4 regions of the Mesorhizobium waitakense genome follow, and region 3 is predicted to be linked to each of the others. Evidence: predicted binding sites of a transcription regulator. Region 3 holds the regulator's gene; each other region holds the start of a gene.

Region 1 (4,199 bases), on a different contig from region 3:
GACGCCGTCCGGCAGGTCGAAATCATTGGCACCGTCGGTCGCCACCCAGAGCCGGCCGGCCGGATCGAAAGTGATGTTGTCGGGGCAGACGAACCAGCCATTGTCCGATGTGTCCGGGTGGAAGGTGGCGCCGACCGCGGCGTCCTTCGGGTTGCCGCACAGCACGAACAGATCCCAGGCATATTTGTCGGCGGTATGGTCGGCGTCCACGCCGCGGCCGCCTGGCGGGATCAGTTCGACGATGTGACCCCAGAGGTTTTCCGGACGCGTGTTGGCCGGATTGACCTTCGACTGGTCGCGCTTCTTGTTCTTGGTCATCACCGCATAAACGCGGCCGGTCACCGGATTGGTCTCGATGTCCTCCGGGCGGTCCATCGGCGTGGCACCCAGCGCGTCCGCCGCCAACCGTGTTTTCAGCAGCACCTCGGCCTGATCGGCAAAGCCGTTTTCAGCCGTAAGCTTGCCCTGGCCGTGAATCAGCGGCAGCCAGGTCATGGAGCCGTCGGCGTCGTAGCGCGCGACCGAAAGCACGCCATCGTCCAGGAGGTCGTTGCCGGAGGTCGGTTTGGCCGGATCGTAGGCCCTGTTCGAGACGAAGCGGTACATGTATTCGAAATAATCGTCGTCGCCCATGTAGACGACGACACGGCCGTCCTTGTTGAGGACGACCGTCGACGCCTCATGCGACATGCGGCCAAGCGCGGTGCGCTTCACCGGCTTGGACTGGGGATCATAGGGGTCGATCTCGACCACCCAGTCGAAACGGTTGGCCTCGTTCGGCTCCTTGTCGATGTTGAAGCGGTCGTGGAAGCGGCCGCGGCCATAGATGTCGGAACCGTCGAAGCCATAGCGGTCGAGGATGTCCGCGGTCGGCGCCTTCTTCGGATCGCCGCCGAACAGGTCGGAAACACCTTCCTCGCAGGTCAGCACGGTGCCCCACGGGGTGAAGCCGCCTCTGCAATTGTAGCTGGTGCCGAGCACTTTCGTGCCGGTGGCATCGGCCGAGGTCTGCATCAAGGCGTGGCCCGCAACCGGGCCGGAGACGATCATTTCGGTGTTGACGGTGATGCGGCGATTGAGCGGGCTGTCCTCGACCAGCGACCACTTGCCGTCCTTCAACAGCACTTCGACGATTGAGTGACCCATGGCGGCCATGCCGAGATCTACCTGTTCCTTGCTCATCGTCTTGCCGGCGTCATCCTCGGTCATGCCGGGAAACATGACATTGGGCGAGGTGTATTCGTTGTTGACGCAGAGCAGGCCGTGGTCGGAATTGACGGTGCCTTTCGGCAGCGGCAGGAAGGCAATGTAGTCGCAATTGTAACCAAAGCGCTTCTCCTGCTCGTCAGCGGCGACCTTGTTTCCGTCGAAATCCGGCAGGCCGGCCACGAGCGGGTCGCCCCAGCGTGCCACGATCGTGGTCTCGTAACCCTCTGCGGCGGCGTGGGTCTTGTCGTAGACGCGCTTCAACTCGGGAAAGCCAAGTGTGGAAAGCGCCGCCGCGGCATGTGTTTCTCCGGCAAACAACGAACCGACGAAGCTGCCGCCGGCGATCAAAGCACCAGATGCGAGGCTGCCTTTCAGGAGAGTACGGCGCGAGACGCGCTCGGCGATGACGTCGCGAATGACAGGGGAGGATGAAGACGGGGAATTGGCCATTGTGTCTGCCTCTCAAGGTGGATGGTGACGGCGCACCGCTGCCTATCCGGTTTCGGCAACATCCAGATGACATGAGACACAAGGCAGGCCCGCCGAGGCGGCGGCGATTACCAGGGAATAATCTACTGACCGCTGCCTTTGGTGCAGGTCGAGGCGGTGAAGGCGCCGTCGGGCTGCCTCATGATGATGTCGAAGGAGGGTGCACTTTGGCCGTCGAGCGTTGCCTGGGTCAGCGACAGTGAATTGCCGCCGGCGGTATATCCGCCGAGCGGTCCCAGCCAGGAGATCACGCCGTTTGCATCCATCTGGTAGTTGTAGCCCTGCTGGGCGGTCCCGAAGGTGACCGGGCCGCTGTAGACGTTGCCCTTGATGGTGATGTCGCCGAGGTCGAGAAACATTCCAAGCAGGTACACTTCACAGTGGTAGGTGCCGTCGGGCATCTTGCCGTCGCTGGAGTCGGCTCGGGCAGCGCCGGTCGCTGCCGCCAGCAGCAATATGCCGATAAAAATGCGTGAAATGCCGGATGCCATGACGTCGCTCGTTTGATGGGGCGAGCTTGCCCTATTTCTGCGCCGAGCCGCAACATCCGCCGGCGAAGTCCAAAAACTAGGCACACTGCCAATTTGGGCGAAAATTAGGCAGACACCTTGTGCGCTGCGCAAATTTCTCTCAATCAATTTTTAACCGATCCTCTTTGTTTTCATAAAACTAATATACCAAGCACCTGATAATGTTGAACTATCACCTATTGTTCGGCATCTCCTGAGCGATTGGCACGGGGGTTGCATTGCATTGTTGCGGTGCAATCAACCAGCCTGGGAGTGTTAGGCATGAGGGGTAATTTCTCGACAATAACAAAAATGTTTTCGGCGAGCGTCGTTGCCGCCGGCCTGTTGATGTCCGCGCCTGCCAAGGCGGCCGACGACACGATCAAGGTCGGCATTCTCCATTCACTGTCGGGGACCATGGCGATCTCGGAGACGACGCTGAAGGACGCCATGCTGATGCTCATCGATGAGCAGAACGCCAAGGGTGGCCTGCTCGGCAAGAAGCTCGAAGCCGTGGTCGTCGATCCGGCCTCCAACTGGCCGCTGTTCGCCGAAAAGGCGCGCGAGCTGATCTCCAAGGACAAGGTCGCCGCGGTGTTCGGCTGCTGGACCTCGGTGTCGCGCAAATCGGTGCTGCCGGTGTTCTCAGAGCTCGACAACATCCTGTTCTATCCCGTCCAATATGAGGGCGAGGAAAGCGAGCGCAACGTGTTCTACACAGGTGCGGCGCCGAACCAGCAGGCCATTCCGGCTGTCGACTATCTGATGAGCGAGGATGGCGGTTCGGTGAAGCGCTGGGTGCTTGAAGGCACCGACTACGTTTATCCGCGCACCACCAACAAGATCCTTGAGGCCTATCTGAAGGCCAAGGGCGTCGCGGCGGAAGACATCATGGTCAACTACACGCCGTTCGGCTTCTCCGACTGGCAGACCGAAGTTTCCGCAATCAAGAAATTCGGTTCGGCCGGCAAAAAGACCGCCGTCGTCTCGACGGTCAATGGCGACGCCAACGTGCCGTTCTACAAGGAGCTCGGCAACCAGGGCATCAAGGCCGAGGACATTCCGGTCATGGCCTTCTCGGTCGGCGAAGAAGAGCTTGCCGGTCTCGACACGGCGCCGCTGGTCGGCCATCTCGCCGCCTGGAACTACTTTGAGAGCGTCGATACGCCCGAGAACAAGAAGTTCATCGCCGACTGGCACAAGTTCATCAAGAACGACAAGCGCACCACTAACGACCCGATGGAAGCCCACTATATCGGCTTCAACATGTGGGTGAAGGCGGTCGAGAAGGCCGGCACCACCGATCCGGACAAGGTCATCGACGCCATGATCGGCGTTTCAGTGCCCAACCTGACCGGCGGCTATTCGACGATGATGCCGAACCACCACATCACCAAGCCGGTGCTGATTGGCGAAATCCAGGCTGACGGCCAGTTCGAGACGGTTTCGCGTACGCCGGGCCTGGTGATGGGCGATGAATGGTCCGACTACCTGCCTGACTCCAAGGACCTGATCTCCGATTGGCGCGCGCCTCTGTCCTGCGGCAACTTCAATGTCGCCACCGGCAAGTGCGGCGGCAAGGGTACGAACTGATCCTCCCGGGCTGACCAGGTCTGGACCGCAGGTCCATGACCTCAGACCGCAGCGTCCGGACGGTTTCCTCCGCCGTCCGGACGCCCAATTCAACATTCAAGGGTCGCCTGAAGCCGATGAACCTCTTGCGCGCAATTGGCCTGACGCTTTTGTTCCTGCTGGCGACGCTGTCGTCGTCGGGTGCTGGCGAAGCCGATCTGCGTGGCATCATCGCCAAATTCGCGACGGCCCAGGGCTTTTCCGAGACAGGCGCCGTCGTCCACGACCTGGCGGCCACAGGTGATCCGGCTGTCGAACGACCGCTTGCCGCACTCGCCGACGGTAACCTCTATATCCGCAAGGCGGATTCGCTGGTCTTCGTCGGCAAGGAAGCGGGCGACATCGTCGAGCTGTTCGATC
Region 2 (4,199 bases), on a different contig from region 3:
CGACGAGACGGATCGAATTCGACCCGATGTCGATGATGGATAGCGGTCGGCGGTCCTGCAACCGGCCCTGGGAATCAGACAGCATCAGGTGGACGCTGCGGCGTTCTTCTTGCGGCGCTTGAACTGCGCGATGCGCTTGGGCGCGTGCGACTTCAGCGCGTCACCCCGTCCCGACAGGCTCGGATTGGTCATGAAATATTCCTGCGCGTTGAACGGTTCCTCGCCCTCCTCCAGCACGACGCGCCGGGAGGTTCCATCAGCCAATACGTCGAAACTTTGCTGATTGTCCATGATGTTGCCCAGCATGATCTGGCCCAGGATCTGTTCATGCACAGTTGGATTGGTGATCGGCACCATGGTCTCGACGCGGCGGTCGAGATTGCGCGGCATGAGGTCGGCCGAAGAGATGTAGACGATCGCCTCGTCCGATGGCAGCCCATGACCATTGCCGAAGCAATAGATGCGGCTGTGTTCCAGAAAACGGCCGACGATCGACTTCACCCTGATATTTTCCGACAGGCCCGGGACCTGCGGCCGCAGGCAGCAGATGCCGCGCACGACGAGGTCGATCTCGACGCCGGCACGGCTGGCGTCATAGAGCGCATCGATGATGATCGGATCGACAAGCGCGTTCATCTTCATCCAGATGCGCGCTGGCCTCCCCTCCACCGCATGAGCAATCTCGTCGGCAATATGCTTCAAGATGCGGCTTCTCAGCGTGAACGGCGAGATCGCCAACCGCATCTCATCCGTCGGCTCGGCATAGCCGGTGATGAAATTGAAGAGCTGGGCGACATCGCGGGCAATCGTCGGATCGGTGGTGAAGAAAGACAGATCGGTGTAGATGCGCGCGGTGACCGGATGGTAGTTGCCGGTGCCGAGATGGACATAGTTGCGCAGCTTGCCGTCCTCGCGCCGCACCACCAGCGACATTTTCGCATGGGTTTTCAGCTCAAGGAAGCCGAACACGACCTGCACACCGGCGCGCTCCAGGTCGCGCGCCCAGCGGATGTTGGCTTCCTCGTCGAAACGCGCCTTGAGCTCGACCAGCGCGGTCACCGACTTGCCGGCCTCGGCCGCATCGACCAGCGCGCGCACGATCGGGCTGTCGTTGGAAGTGCGGTAAAGCGTCTGCTTGATCGCCACCACTTCCGGATCGGCCATCGCCTGGCGCAGGAACTGCACCACCACATCGAAGGATTCGTAGGGGTGATGGACGACGATGTCCTTCTCGCGGATAGCGGCGAAGCAGTCGCCGCCGTGCTCGCGGATGCGCTCGGGAAAGCGCGGATTGTAGGGCGTGAACTTGAGGTCGTCGCGCGGGACGGCGACGATCTCGGAAATCTGGCTGAGCGCCAGCGGACCGGTCAGAACGCTGATGCGGCTCGACGATACGCCTAGCTCGCCGGCAACGAATTCGCGCAGTTCCGCCGGCATCAGGACGTCAAATTCGATGCGGATCACCGACCCGCGGCGGCGGCGCTTCAGCGCCGTCTCGAACAGGCGCACCAGATCCTCGGATTCCTCCTCGACCTCGATATCACTGTCGCGGATGATGCGGAACGTGCCGGAGCCCTTGACCTCATAACCCGGGAACAGCTTGCCGATGTAAAGGCCGACTGCCTCTTCCAGCGGGATGAAGCGGACATGGTGCTTGCGGTCCGGCAAACGGATGAAGCGCTTCAGCGCCACAGGGAGGCGCAGAAGCGCGCTCATCTCTTCGCCGTTCTTGCGGTGGCGCAATTGCAGCGCCATCGAGAAACCGAGATTGGGGATGAACGGGAACGGATGCGCCGGGTCGATCGACAGCGGGGTCAGCACCGGAAACACCTGCTCCTGGAAATGGTCTTCCAGCCAGATCTTTTCGTCCTTGGTCAGTGCGTCACGGGTGATGCTCTCGATGCCTTCCTTGTTGAGCAGCACGATGAGTGCCGAAAGGCTCTTCTGCTGGTCTTCCTGCAGCCGTTCGACCTCCCGCAGCAGCTGCTCGAGCTGCTGTTCGGGGGTGCGGCCGTCAGGGCTTTTCAGAGTGATGCCCTCGCGCACCTGGCCGGCAAGACCGGCGACGCGGACCATGAAGAACTCGTCGAGGTTGGCCGCCGAGATCGACAGGAAACGGACGCGCTCCAGCAGCGGATGATTGAGGTTCAGCGACTCCTCGAGAACGCGCCGGTTGAACTGCAGCCAGGAAAACTCCCGGTTGACAAAGCGATCCGGGTTGCCGCCCTCCGGGCGAGCCACCTCGACATTCACGAATTCGCTCTGCACCGGCTTCAGTTCGTTCATTTTTCCTGCTCTTCCCTCACGCTCCGCCGCCGAGCGACGCAACCTTCCCGGATGCGCCGCAGGTGCCCTGAAGCGAGGCCTGACCCTCTCCGTAACCCGATTCCGTTTTCGGGGTCATTGCCTTAACCGGCTTAACTTATCCTCTGACAGGCTTTTGCGACAGTTTGATTTCATCGAACTTGCAAAGAGACCGGTTATGATCCAGATGCAGAAGAGACTGCGTTAAGGAGACGACGACGATGGCAGGCGGTTCCATTCCCCATTTCCAGAACGATGCGGGCCACCCGGCGATCGACATCGGCGTCAAGGAATTCATGTGCACGGGCGCCAACCCGCCTTTCGACCACCCGCATGTGTTTCTCGACATGGGCGACGACAACGAAAAGGTCTGCCCCTATTGCTCGACGCTCTACCGCTATTCGCCCAAGCTGAAGGCGACAGAAACGCTGCCGGCCGGCTGTATCTACATCGACCAGGCCGCCTGATTCCTTCGCGGCAAGCCCGATGGACAACACGCGGTCCCGGCAAATCGTCATCGCCGGGGCGGGTGTCGCCGGGCTGACCGCCGCGCTGGCGTTCGCCGAACGCGGCTACCCCGTGCAGGTGTTCGAACAGGCGCAGCGCCTGGAAGCGGCTGGCGCCGGCATCCAGCTTTCTCCCAACGCGACACGCATTCTTCGCCAGTTCGGCGCGCTCGACCGGCTGCTGCCGGCAGGGGTGCGGCCGGAAGCGGTGGTGTTGAAGGACGCCGCGACGTTGCGCGAACTGGCCCGCGTGCCGCTGGGACAAGCCGCCGAAGCCCGCTGGCAGGCACCCTATCTCGTTGCTCACAGGGCTGACCTGCAGAGCGCACTGACTGCGCGCGTTGCCGAGATGCCGAGCATTGTTCTTTCTCCCGGCGCACATGTCAGCGGCGTTGCCAAAGGCAGCCATGGCGTCACCGTGGCTGCCGAGATGGACGGCGAGACCGTCGAGGCCGAGGGCTTGCTGCTGGTCGGCGCCGATGGCGTCTGGTCATCGGTGCGCGGGCTTGTCGACACAACAAGGGGGGCGGCCTCGCCGAGAAGTCACTTTTCGGGCGAACTGGCCTGGCGCGCCACCATTCCTTCCGACAGCGCTGCCGGACAAGCCTTTGCCGCGATCGGCGCCACCAATTGCGTCACCACCTTCCTGCATCCCGGCTTCCACATGGTCGCCTATCCCGTCAGCAAAGGTGCTGCCTTCAATCTTGTCGCCTTCACCAAAGGCGAACGCATTGCCGAGGGCTGGTCCGGGAACGCCGACACCAGGATCTTGACCGGTGCCATGCGCGGTACTGCAGCAGCACTTGCTCGTCTGATCGAGGAAGCCGGCCCGTGGACGGCGTGGCCGATCCATACGGTCGAGAGTAAGCAGCCTTGGACGAACGACCGCATCGCGCTGATCGGCGATGCGGCGCATGCGATGACGCCGTTCGCGGCGCAAGGTGCCGCCATGGCGATCGAAGATGCGGCCGCCCTTGCGGATATCGTTGCGGATTTGCCCGGCGATCCGGCACAAAGTCTTCAAATCTGGGAGAACCTGCGGCGGCCGCGCGTTGCCAGGGTCGCCCGTCGTGGCGCCCTCAACCGCCTCGCCTGGCATGCCGCGGGTCCAGTCTCCATCGCACGAAATCTGTTCCTGAAAATGCGCTCGTCTGAAAAACTCGCCGCCGATTTGGACTGGCTTTATGGCTGGCAGTCGCAGAAAATCATCCGGCGCTGAAAGCTGGGGCATAGCCCGGATGCCAGCCCGTTGAGCGGTGCTAATTGTAAAGCCGCAGCGACAGACCGAGCGAAGCCGGCAGCGCGTTCCACCAGCCGGTGCGCAAGCCGGCGGTACGCAAGGCTGCCGCGGTCCAGGTGTTGCAACCGACCAGCGCGTTGAAATGGCCG
Region 3 (4,199 bases):
GACCAAGATCGGCATGGTGTTCCAGAAGCCGACGCCGTTCCCGATGTCGATCTATGAAAACATCGCCTTCGGCGTCAGGCTCTACGAGAAGATCAGCAAGTCCGAGATGGACGGCCGTGTCGAGCAGGCGCTGAAGCGCGCCGCACTGTGGACCGAAGTCAAGGACAAGCTCAACGCCAGCGGCCTCAGCCTCTCCGGCGGCCAGCAGCAGCGACTCTGCATCGCCCGCACCGTGGCGGTGAAGCCGGAAGTCATCCTGCTCGACGAGCCGGCCTCTGCGCTTGACCCGCTGTCGACCGCCAAGATCGAAGAGCTGATCGACGAGTTGCAAGCCGACTACACGATCGTCATCGTCACCCACAACATGCAGCAGGCGGCGCGCGTGTCGAAGCAGACCGCCTTCATGTATCTGGGCGAACTGGTCGAGTTCGACCGCACCGAGAAGATCTTCACGTCGCCCCGCGAGAAGCGCACGCAGGACTACATCACCGGCCGCTTCGGCTGAGCTCAGGCATACGAGGACTAAGATCATGGGCGAACACACAGTCGCTTCTTTCGACGAGGATCTCGGACAGATCAGCAGGCTGATCCGCGACATGGGCGACCTCGCCGGCTCGATGGTCGGCGGCGCCACCAAGGCGCTGCTGAATTCCGACAACGCCCTGGCGCAGCGCGTCGTCTCCGACGATGCGATCATGGACGCGCGCCAGCGCGAGCTCGACGACCGCGCCATCACACTGATCGCCAAGCGTCAGCCGATGGCCGACGATTTGCGCCATGTCGTCGGTTCGATCCGCATGGCCGGCGACCTCGAGCGTATTGGCGACCTTGCCAAGAACATCGCCAAGCGCGTCGGCACCGTCGGCCTCAGTGTCACCCCGCGCGACCTGTCGCACTCCATCGACGCAATGGCGCAGCTGGTGCTGATCCAGGTGCAGGGCGTCATCGAGGAATATACAGCGCGCGACGCCGCGGCGCTGGCGAAGCTGCGCGCCGACGACGAGCGCATCGACGTCAAATACACCTCGGTGTTCCGCGAACTCCTGACCTACATGATGGAAGACCCGCGCAACATCACCGCCTGCACGCATCTCTTGTTCTGCGCCAAAAACCTCGAACGCATCGGCGATCACGTCACCAACATCGCGGAAAATGCGTATTATGTTTTGACCGGTACGCAGCTGCCCGCCAATCGTCCGAAGCAGGACGAGACGGCAATGTCCGCGCCGGCGGCATGACGGCAGGGGTGACCAGTCGATGATCGCGCCACGCATCATGGTGGTGGAGGACGAGGAGCCGCTTGGCGTGCTCCTGCGCTACAATCTCGAGTCCGAGGGATACCAGGTCGAGGTGGTGACGCGCGGCGACGAAGCCGAAATCCGCCTCCAGGAAAACGTGCCTGACCTGCTGGTGCTCGACTGGATGGTGCCAGCAGTGTCCGGCATCGAACTCTGTCGCCGGCTAAGAATGCGGCCCGAGACCGAGCGGCTGCCGATCATCATGCTGACCGCGCGTGGCGAGGAAAGCGATCGTGTGCGCGGCCTCTCGACCGGCGCCGACGACTATCTGGTCAAGCCGTTCTCGACGCCCGAGTTCATAGCCAGGGTCAAGGCGCTGCTGCGCCGCGCCAAGCCGGAAGTGCTGTCCAGTGTGCTCAAGGTCGGCGACATCGTGCTCGATCGTGAATCGCACCGGGTCTATCGCAAGAAGAGCGAGATCCGGCTCGGACCGACCGAATTCCGCTTGCTCGAATTCATGATGCGCCATCCCGGCCGTGTGTTCTCGCGCAGCCAGTTGCTCGACAATGTCTGGGGCGAGACGATCTACATCGACGAACGCACAGTCGACGTGCATGTCGGCCGGCTGCGCAAGGCGGTCAACAATGGCCGCATGCCCGATGTCATCCGCACCATCCGTGGGGCGGGCTACGCAATCCGGGAAGATTAGGGATATGCTGATATTCAGGTGATGCCAGCCCGCGAACGGCAGTTTCCTGCGCTTCCGGTACTCACGGACCCAAATGTCCGCTCCGTTCCGGTTCTCGGAACCCGCCATTCTCGACTCGGCCTGACCTGGATCTCAACACATCCCGGCGCGCTATTCACGCGACGTTCTTGCCGCCAAGGCCGGATCTCGCCTGCGTGCCGGGCGCGAAAATCTCCTGGTCGACGAAGGTCAGCGCCCGCGTGGCGCAGCCTTCGCGGATCAGTGGCAGTTCGTTCGGTTCGGTGTCGAAGGAAATTGATTGCGAATGCTGGCCGCCGGCGGTCTGCGCAATCGCCTCGCGCAATGCCGGCTCGATCAGGTCGAAGGCCGCGGCGCTGGCACCGACCATGGCGACTGGTGCCGGATCGATCAGCGCGAACAGGCTGCCGAGACCGTAGCCGAGTGCCTCGCCGGCCTTGCGGTAAGCCTCGCGCTCGGGTCCATCCGTTTCGCGGGCCGCGGTCGCCAGGGCGCGCATGTCAGCGTCACTCACATCGGCGACCGGTTCAGCGTCCTCACTCATCTGCCTTGCGTTGCGCCAGATGGCGTAGTTGCCGGCATAGGCCTCGACGCAGCCGCGCCGCCCGCAGCGGCACAGCGCGCCGTTGGGCCGATGGATCATATGGCCGAACTCGCCGCCCGAGGAATGGGTGCCGGTGAACAGCTCGCCCTTCAGCACCAGACCCATGCCGATGCCGTGCGACAACAGGATGGCGATGAAGTCGTCGCGGTAGCGATCAGGGTCGCGCCAGCGCAACGCTATCGCCATCATATTGCAGTCGTTCTCCATGGTGGCGGGGATGCCGAACTCGTCCTCGAGTATGTCGGCGAAGGCGATGTCGGTGTGCGGCGTGATCGGTGACCACAGCATGGCGCGGGCACGTGTGTCGGTGATGCCCTGGATCGCCAACGCGATGCGGGCGACACTGCGGACGTCGAGATCGGGGTCTTCGAGACGGCGGCGTACGATGGCAACGCATTCACCGACCAGCGCGTCGCGCGGCATTGTCAGCGTGTCCAGCCGGCGCTGTTCCTCGGCAATCACCTGGCCGGCATAGTCGATGACGGCGACCGAGAGGAAGTTCAGCGACAGCACCACGGTCATCACCGCCGCCGCTTCCGGATTGAGGCCGAGGCCGACCTGCGGCCGGCCGCGTTTGAGCGATCCGGCCTCGCTCGGCTTGCTCTCAGTCAGGATGCCTTCGCCGATAAGGTCGGAGGAGATCGCCGATATGGTCGAATGGCTGAGGCCCGTGGTCGCGGCGATCTCGGTGCGGGACGGCTGTCCGGCGCGGCGCACGGCCGCAATCACCATCGCCCGGTTGCGGCGGCGCAGATCGTCGTGGCGGATTCCGACCGACATGCTTTTTCACATCCTCCCGGTCGCTGCAGCCTTTCGCGCCTCCCGAAGGCCATCAGCGAAGCCTGAAAGCGCGACGCGCTTCAGGCACTTGTTTCTCCGCGTGTCGTTGCCCAAAAACCGCTGCGCACCTTTGGGGCGACATGCGCCAAGCCAAATTCTGGCAGAACCCCACCATCCTGTCATTATTTATTCCGGAGCTCGAAAAAAACTCGGAGAGACGTCAAAATCCATCAGAATCGATGTTGACAGCGTTCGGGCGTTGGATCACTATTTTTTCGAGGCTCGAAAAAATAGAGCCTCTGTGCCGGCCTACGGGTCAGTTTGGTCGCGCCATACGCGGCGCAGGGAGGATATTATGAAAAAATTCACAGCCGCCATCCTGGCGGGTGTCGCCATGTCGCTGACGCTGGTGTCGGTCGCGCAGGCGAAGGACAAGGTCATTGGCGTTTCGTGGTCCAACTTCCAGGAAGAGCGCTGGAAGACCGACGAAGCGGCGATGAAGAAGGCCATCGAGGCGGCTGGTGACAAATACATTTCCGCTGATGCGCAGTCCAATCCGGGCAAGCAGCTCACCGACGTCGAGAGCCTGATTTCGCAGGGCGCCAACGCGCTGATCGTCCTCGCGCAGGATGCCTCGGCCATCGGCCCGGCGGTCCAGAAGGCACTGGACGAAGGCATTCCGGTCGTCGGCTATGACCGGCTGATCGAGAACAAGAACGTGTTCTACCTGACCTTCGACAACAAGGAAGTCGGCCGCATGCAGGCCCGCGAAGTGTTCAAGGTCAAGCCGGAAGGCAACTACGTCTTCATCAAGGGCTCAGGCGCCGACCCGAATGCCGATTTCCTGTTC
Region 4 (4,199 bases), on a different contig from region 3:
CACCGCCGGGGCGAAAAGCACTCATCCGCTAAAATTCGAACGATCCGCCGCAATTTTCCATAATCTCTATCTGGCAAGGGTTTCGCATGATCGCGGAATCCGGCAGCCAACAGGTGGACACGGGCGAAGACGTCGATGCGGCGCCGACGCCAACGCGGCGCTTCGTCGCCGCGCCGCCGCTGGTGCCAGAGCCCGAACCCGCCGGGCGCGAAGGCCTTCCGTTGCTGGCCTTCGCCGCCATCGTCGTGTTGGCAGGCCTTGCGCATCTGACCGGAGCACCGATCTTTATCAGCGTCGCATTGCTGGCAGTCGGCCTAGCCGGCGTTGCCCTGCATCTGCGCGTCAGGCGGAGCGAACACCGCACGGCGGTCCTGCTCGACGAGACCACCGCCCGCAGCCGCGCCGAGATCGAGACGCTGGCCGACCGCATGTGGGAAATGCAGGAGAGCGAGGAGCGCTTTCGCGGCCTGATCGACGCACTTGGCGACCTCGTCATTCATCGCGACCGCGATGGCTACATCGTCTATGCCAACAAGATCTTCGCCGACCTCGTCGAAAGCGATCAACGCGACCTCGCCGGCAAGACCCTGGCGGAACTCGGCATCGATGTCGGCATCGTTCCCGATGCTGCCTTTTCCGATCATGAATGCCTGAGTTCCACCGATGTCTCCATCCGCACGCCGAGCGGTCCGCGCTGGTTTTCGTGGATCGAACTGTCGGTGCGCGACAAGGACAGCGGCGCCGTTTCGCACCGCGCCATCGCGCGCGACATCACCGCCCGCAAACGCGCCGAATCCTCGCTGATCACCGCTCGCGAGCGGGCCGAATACGCCAGCCAGGCCAAATCGCGCTTCCTCGCCACGGTCAGCCATGAAATTCGCACGCCGATGAACGGCATCATGGGCATGGCCAGATTGCTGGCCGACACCAGGCTGTCGCCGGAACAGCAAACCTATGTCGGCGCCGTCTCGACCTCGGCCAGCGCATTGCTCGCCCTGATCGAGGACCTGCTCGATTACTCCAAGATCGAGGCGGGGCGTTTCGACCCGGAGCCGCAGCCGATGTCGGTGCGCGAGATCGCCGACAACATCGTCGAATTGCTGGCTGCCCGCGCCTTCGCCAAGGATATCGGGCTGGGCTGCCATGTCGAACCCGACGTGCCGCAATTGATCACCGCCGATCCGGGCAAGGTCAGGCAGGTGCTGCTCAACCTCATCGGCAATGCCATCAAGTTCACCGACAGCGGCGGTGTATTGGTGAGCATCGCACGCGCGCGCACCGAAACCACCGACCGCATCTGCTTCACCATCGCCGACACCGGTCCAGGTCTGCACGAAGACGACCTGGAGCGCATTTTCGAAGAGTTCGAGCAGGCCGACGGCACGTCGACGCGCACGCATGGCGGGGCCGGCCTCGGCCTCGCCATCTCCAAACGCCTGGTGGCCGCCATGGGCGGCACGATTTCAGTATCGAGCCGGCTCGGTCAGGGATCCGAGTTCGTCTTTGAAATCCCGGCAATATCGGCCACCGAAGCGCCGCAGGGCAGGCAGAACGCGCTCTCGGGCAAGCGCGCGGTGATCCTGTCGAAAAATGCCGTCGAGGCCGATGCCATCGCCCGCACCATCCGCGCCAATGGCGGCGCGGTCGATGTCGCCACGACCGTCGCGCAGGCCGCGCCCTTCGCCGACGGCTGCGATATGCTCCTGGTCGACGCGGCGATGGAAGCGAGCGATGGAAGGCTGCTCAAGCGCCTGCGCCAGAGCGGTTTCGCCGACTGCGAGGCCATCACGCTGATCGCGCCGACCGACCGCGGCATGCTTGGCGAGTTCCGCGCCAGCGGTTACGCGACCTTCCTTGCCAGGCCGGTGCGGGGCGGAACGCTTCTGCGTGTGCTGTTGAGCAGCAATGCTCTCGCCCTCGCCCCGCCGCAGCCGGAAAACCGCCACGCGCCTGCGCTTCGTACCCTCGGCAGCCGCCAACGGGGCCTGTCGGTGCTGATCGCCGAGGACAATGACATCAACGCCATGCTTGCCCGCGCCACCCTGCTGAAGGCCGGACATCGCGTCAAGGTGGTCGGCAACGGCAAGGCCGCCGTCGAGGCTGTCACCGGCGCCGGGCACAACCATCGCTTCGACGTGGTTCTGATGGACCTTCACATGCCGGTCATGGACGGGCTGGACGCGATTGCTGCCATCCGCCGCTACGAGGAGGAAACCGCCGTGCCGCCGGTGCCGATCATGGTGCTGTCGGCTGATAGCCAGGAAAAGACCCGCCATGCGGTGCTTGCCCATGGCGCCAGCGGCTTCGTTACCAAGCCACTCGACCCTGACGCGCTGGTCAATGCCGTCGAGGGACAGGTCGCGGCCTAAGGCATGATCGCGAGCCGAAGGTCAGGAACTTCGACAGCCCATCCAACCCGCCCGCTGGCGTAACGTAGCCGGTTGACCGTATTCGCCAGCCGACGAAGTATTGCCCACGACGTCGTATCACGGTACTGTCACAATCCTGTTGCACCTACACCGTATCCCCGTGCCAAGAGGGATGGCTCGAAGGAGAATCCTCGTGCATACAGTTATGCCGGAATGTGACACTCGGCCGAACGCCAGCAGCGCCTTGCTTGCCGGGCGTAACGTCGATTCCGTCATAAAGGGCGCAGCACTCGGCCGTATCGGTAATCTCGAAGTGCGGCTCGCCCGCAACGAGGCCGAGATCGCGGCCGCGCAGGAAGTCCGCTACCGGGTGTTCTACGATGAACTCGGCGCCAGGAAGGATTTGTTCCAGGCGCCGGATCGCCGTGACGCCGACCGGTTCGATCCGCTCTGCGACCATCTGCTCGTCTTCGATACTTCGCTTTCCGGTCCCGAACATCGCCGTATCGTCGGCACCTATCGCCTGCTGCGGCAAGAAATCGCGGCCGCCGCTGGAGGCTTTTATTCCGAAGGTGAATTCGAGCTGACCAAGCTTATCGCCCGTCACCCCGGCCAGCGTTTTCTCGAGCTCGGCCGCTCCTGCGTTTTGCCTGAATATCGTTCGAAGCGCACCATCGAGGCGCTGTGGCAAGGTATCTGGGCCTATATCAACCACTACGAAATCGGTGTGATGACCGGTTGCGCGTCCTTCCACGGCACTGTGCCGGCGGCGCATGCCGAGGCGCTTACCTATCTCGCCCACCACTGCCGGACGAATTCGGCCTGGGACGTGTGCGCGGTGTCCGGGCGCTACTGTTCGATGGATCTGATGCCGATCGAGGCGGTCAATGCCAAGGCGGCGATCGCGGCGATGCCGCCGCTGGTCAAGGGCTATCTGCGCGTCGGCGCCCGCATCGGCGATGGCTGCGTCATCGACCGCGAATTCTCGACGGTCGACGTGTTCGTCGTGATGCCGGTCAAGGAAATCGGCGCCCGCTACGTCAACTACTACGGCGGGGAAGCCCAGCGCTTCGCTGCGTGAGTAGCTGAATAGCGAATAGGACGTCGTGGCCGGAGTTGCGCGGCAACAACCGCTATTCGCTACTCCCTATTCGCTATTCCCTCTTTTCACGGAATATCTTCCGGTCGCCGGCCGGGCCGGCTCTTGTAGGGCGGAAACGCCCAGCCGAAGCGAAGCGCGCCGCCGCGCACGGCCAACGCCGCGGCGAAGCCGGCCCATCCTGAGACAATCTGCGGTAAGCCAGCCACATCGCCTGCTGTAAAGATGGCAGCGCCGACGAGCGCGGCCGTGACATAGATTTCGGGCTTCAGCAGCACCGAAGGCTCCCCGGCCAGAAGATCACGCAGGATACCGCCGAATGTAGCGGTCAGCATGCCGGTGATCACCGACACCGCTGGCGAGCCGGTGATGGCGAGCCCCTTGGCCGCGCCCATCACGGAAAACGCGGCAAGGCCAATGGCGTCGAGCCAGAGCAGCAGCTTGTAACGAGATTCGACACGGTGCGCGGTGAAGAACACCACCACCGCCACCACCGCGCAGATCAGCACGTAGTCCCGGTTTCCCACCCAGAACACCGGCACGTTGAGGATCAGGTCGCGAAACGTGCCGCCGCCGATGCCGGTGACGCTGGCCAGGAACAGGAAACCGATAATGTCGAGCTGCTTGCGTGAAGCAGCAAGCGCCCCGGTCGCGGCAAAGACGGCGACGCCGGCATAGTCGAGAAGCGCGATGGGGTTCATGAGTGAGCGAATAGCAAGAAGGGAGTAGCG

Evidence for each region. The regulator PhoB, encoded in region 3, activates phosphate uptake and scavenging genes when phosphate is short. The targets are predictions, from matches to a motif close to TGTCATNNANCTGTCAT.
Region 1: a site for PhoB is predicted at 1,715-1,731, ahead of AC07FD_RS02345 (PhoX family protein). Genes of this name have one in related genera too.
Region 2: a site for PhoB is predicted at 2,443-2,459, ahead of AC07FD_RS07350 (RNA degradosome polyphosphate kinase). Genes of this name have one in related genera too.
Region 4: a site for PhoB is predicted at 2,496-2,512, ahead of olsB (l-ornithine N(alpha)-acyltransferase). Genes of this name have one in related genera too.

Annotation. Positions count from the first base shown of each region.
Region 1 is NZ_JBWKME010000013.1:225,357-229,555, forward strand. It holds gene AC07FD_RS02345 (PhoX family protein) at 1-1,659, opposite strand, end outside; gene AC07FD_RS02350 (hypothetical protein) at 1,782-2,189, opposite strand; gene urtA (urea ABC transporter substrate-binding protein) at 2,490-3,800, shown strand; gene urtB (urea ABC transporter permease subunit UrtB) at 3,917-4,199, shown strand, end outside.
Region 2 is NZ_JBWKME010000019.1:218,046-222,244, reverse strand. It holds gene ppx (exopolyphosphatase) at 1-85, opposite strand, end outside; gene AC07FD_RS07350 (RNA degradosome polyphosphate kinase) at 85-2,286, opposite strand; gene AC07FD_RS07345 (zinc-finger domain-containing protein) at 2,526-2,771, shown strand; gene AC07FD_RS07340 (FAD-dependent monooxygenase) at 2,791-4,029, shown strand; gene AC07FD_RS07335 (TIGR02117 family protein) at 4,070-4,199, opposite strand, start outside.
Region 3 is NZ_JBWKME010000089.1:59,534-63,732, reverse strand. It holds gene pstB (phosphate ABC transporter ATP-binding protein PstB) at 1-505, shown strand, start outside; gene phoU (phosphate signaling complex protein PhoU) at 531-1,238, shown strand; gene phoB (phosphate regulon transcriptional regulator PhoB) at 1,258-1,947, shown strand; gene AC07FD_RS18790 (ROK family protein) at 2,102-3,349, opposite strand; gene xylF (D-xylose ABC transporter substrate-binding protein) at 3,705-4,199, shown strand, end outside.
Region 4 is NZ_JBWKME010000190.1:15,777-19,975, forward strand. It holds gene AC07FD_RS34220 (ATP-binding protein) at 87-2,369, shown strand; gene olsB (l-ornithine N(alpha)-acyltransferase) at 2,575-3,450, shown strand; gene AC07FD_RS34230 (trimeric intracellular cation channel family protein) at 3,537-4,169, opposite strand.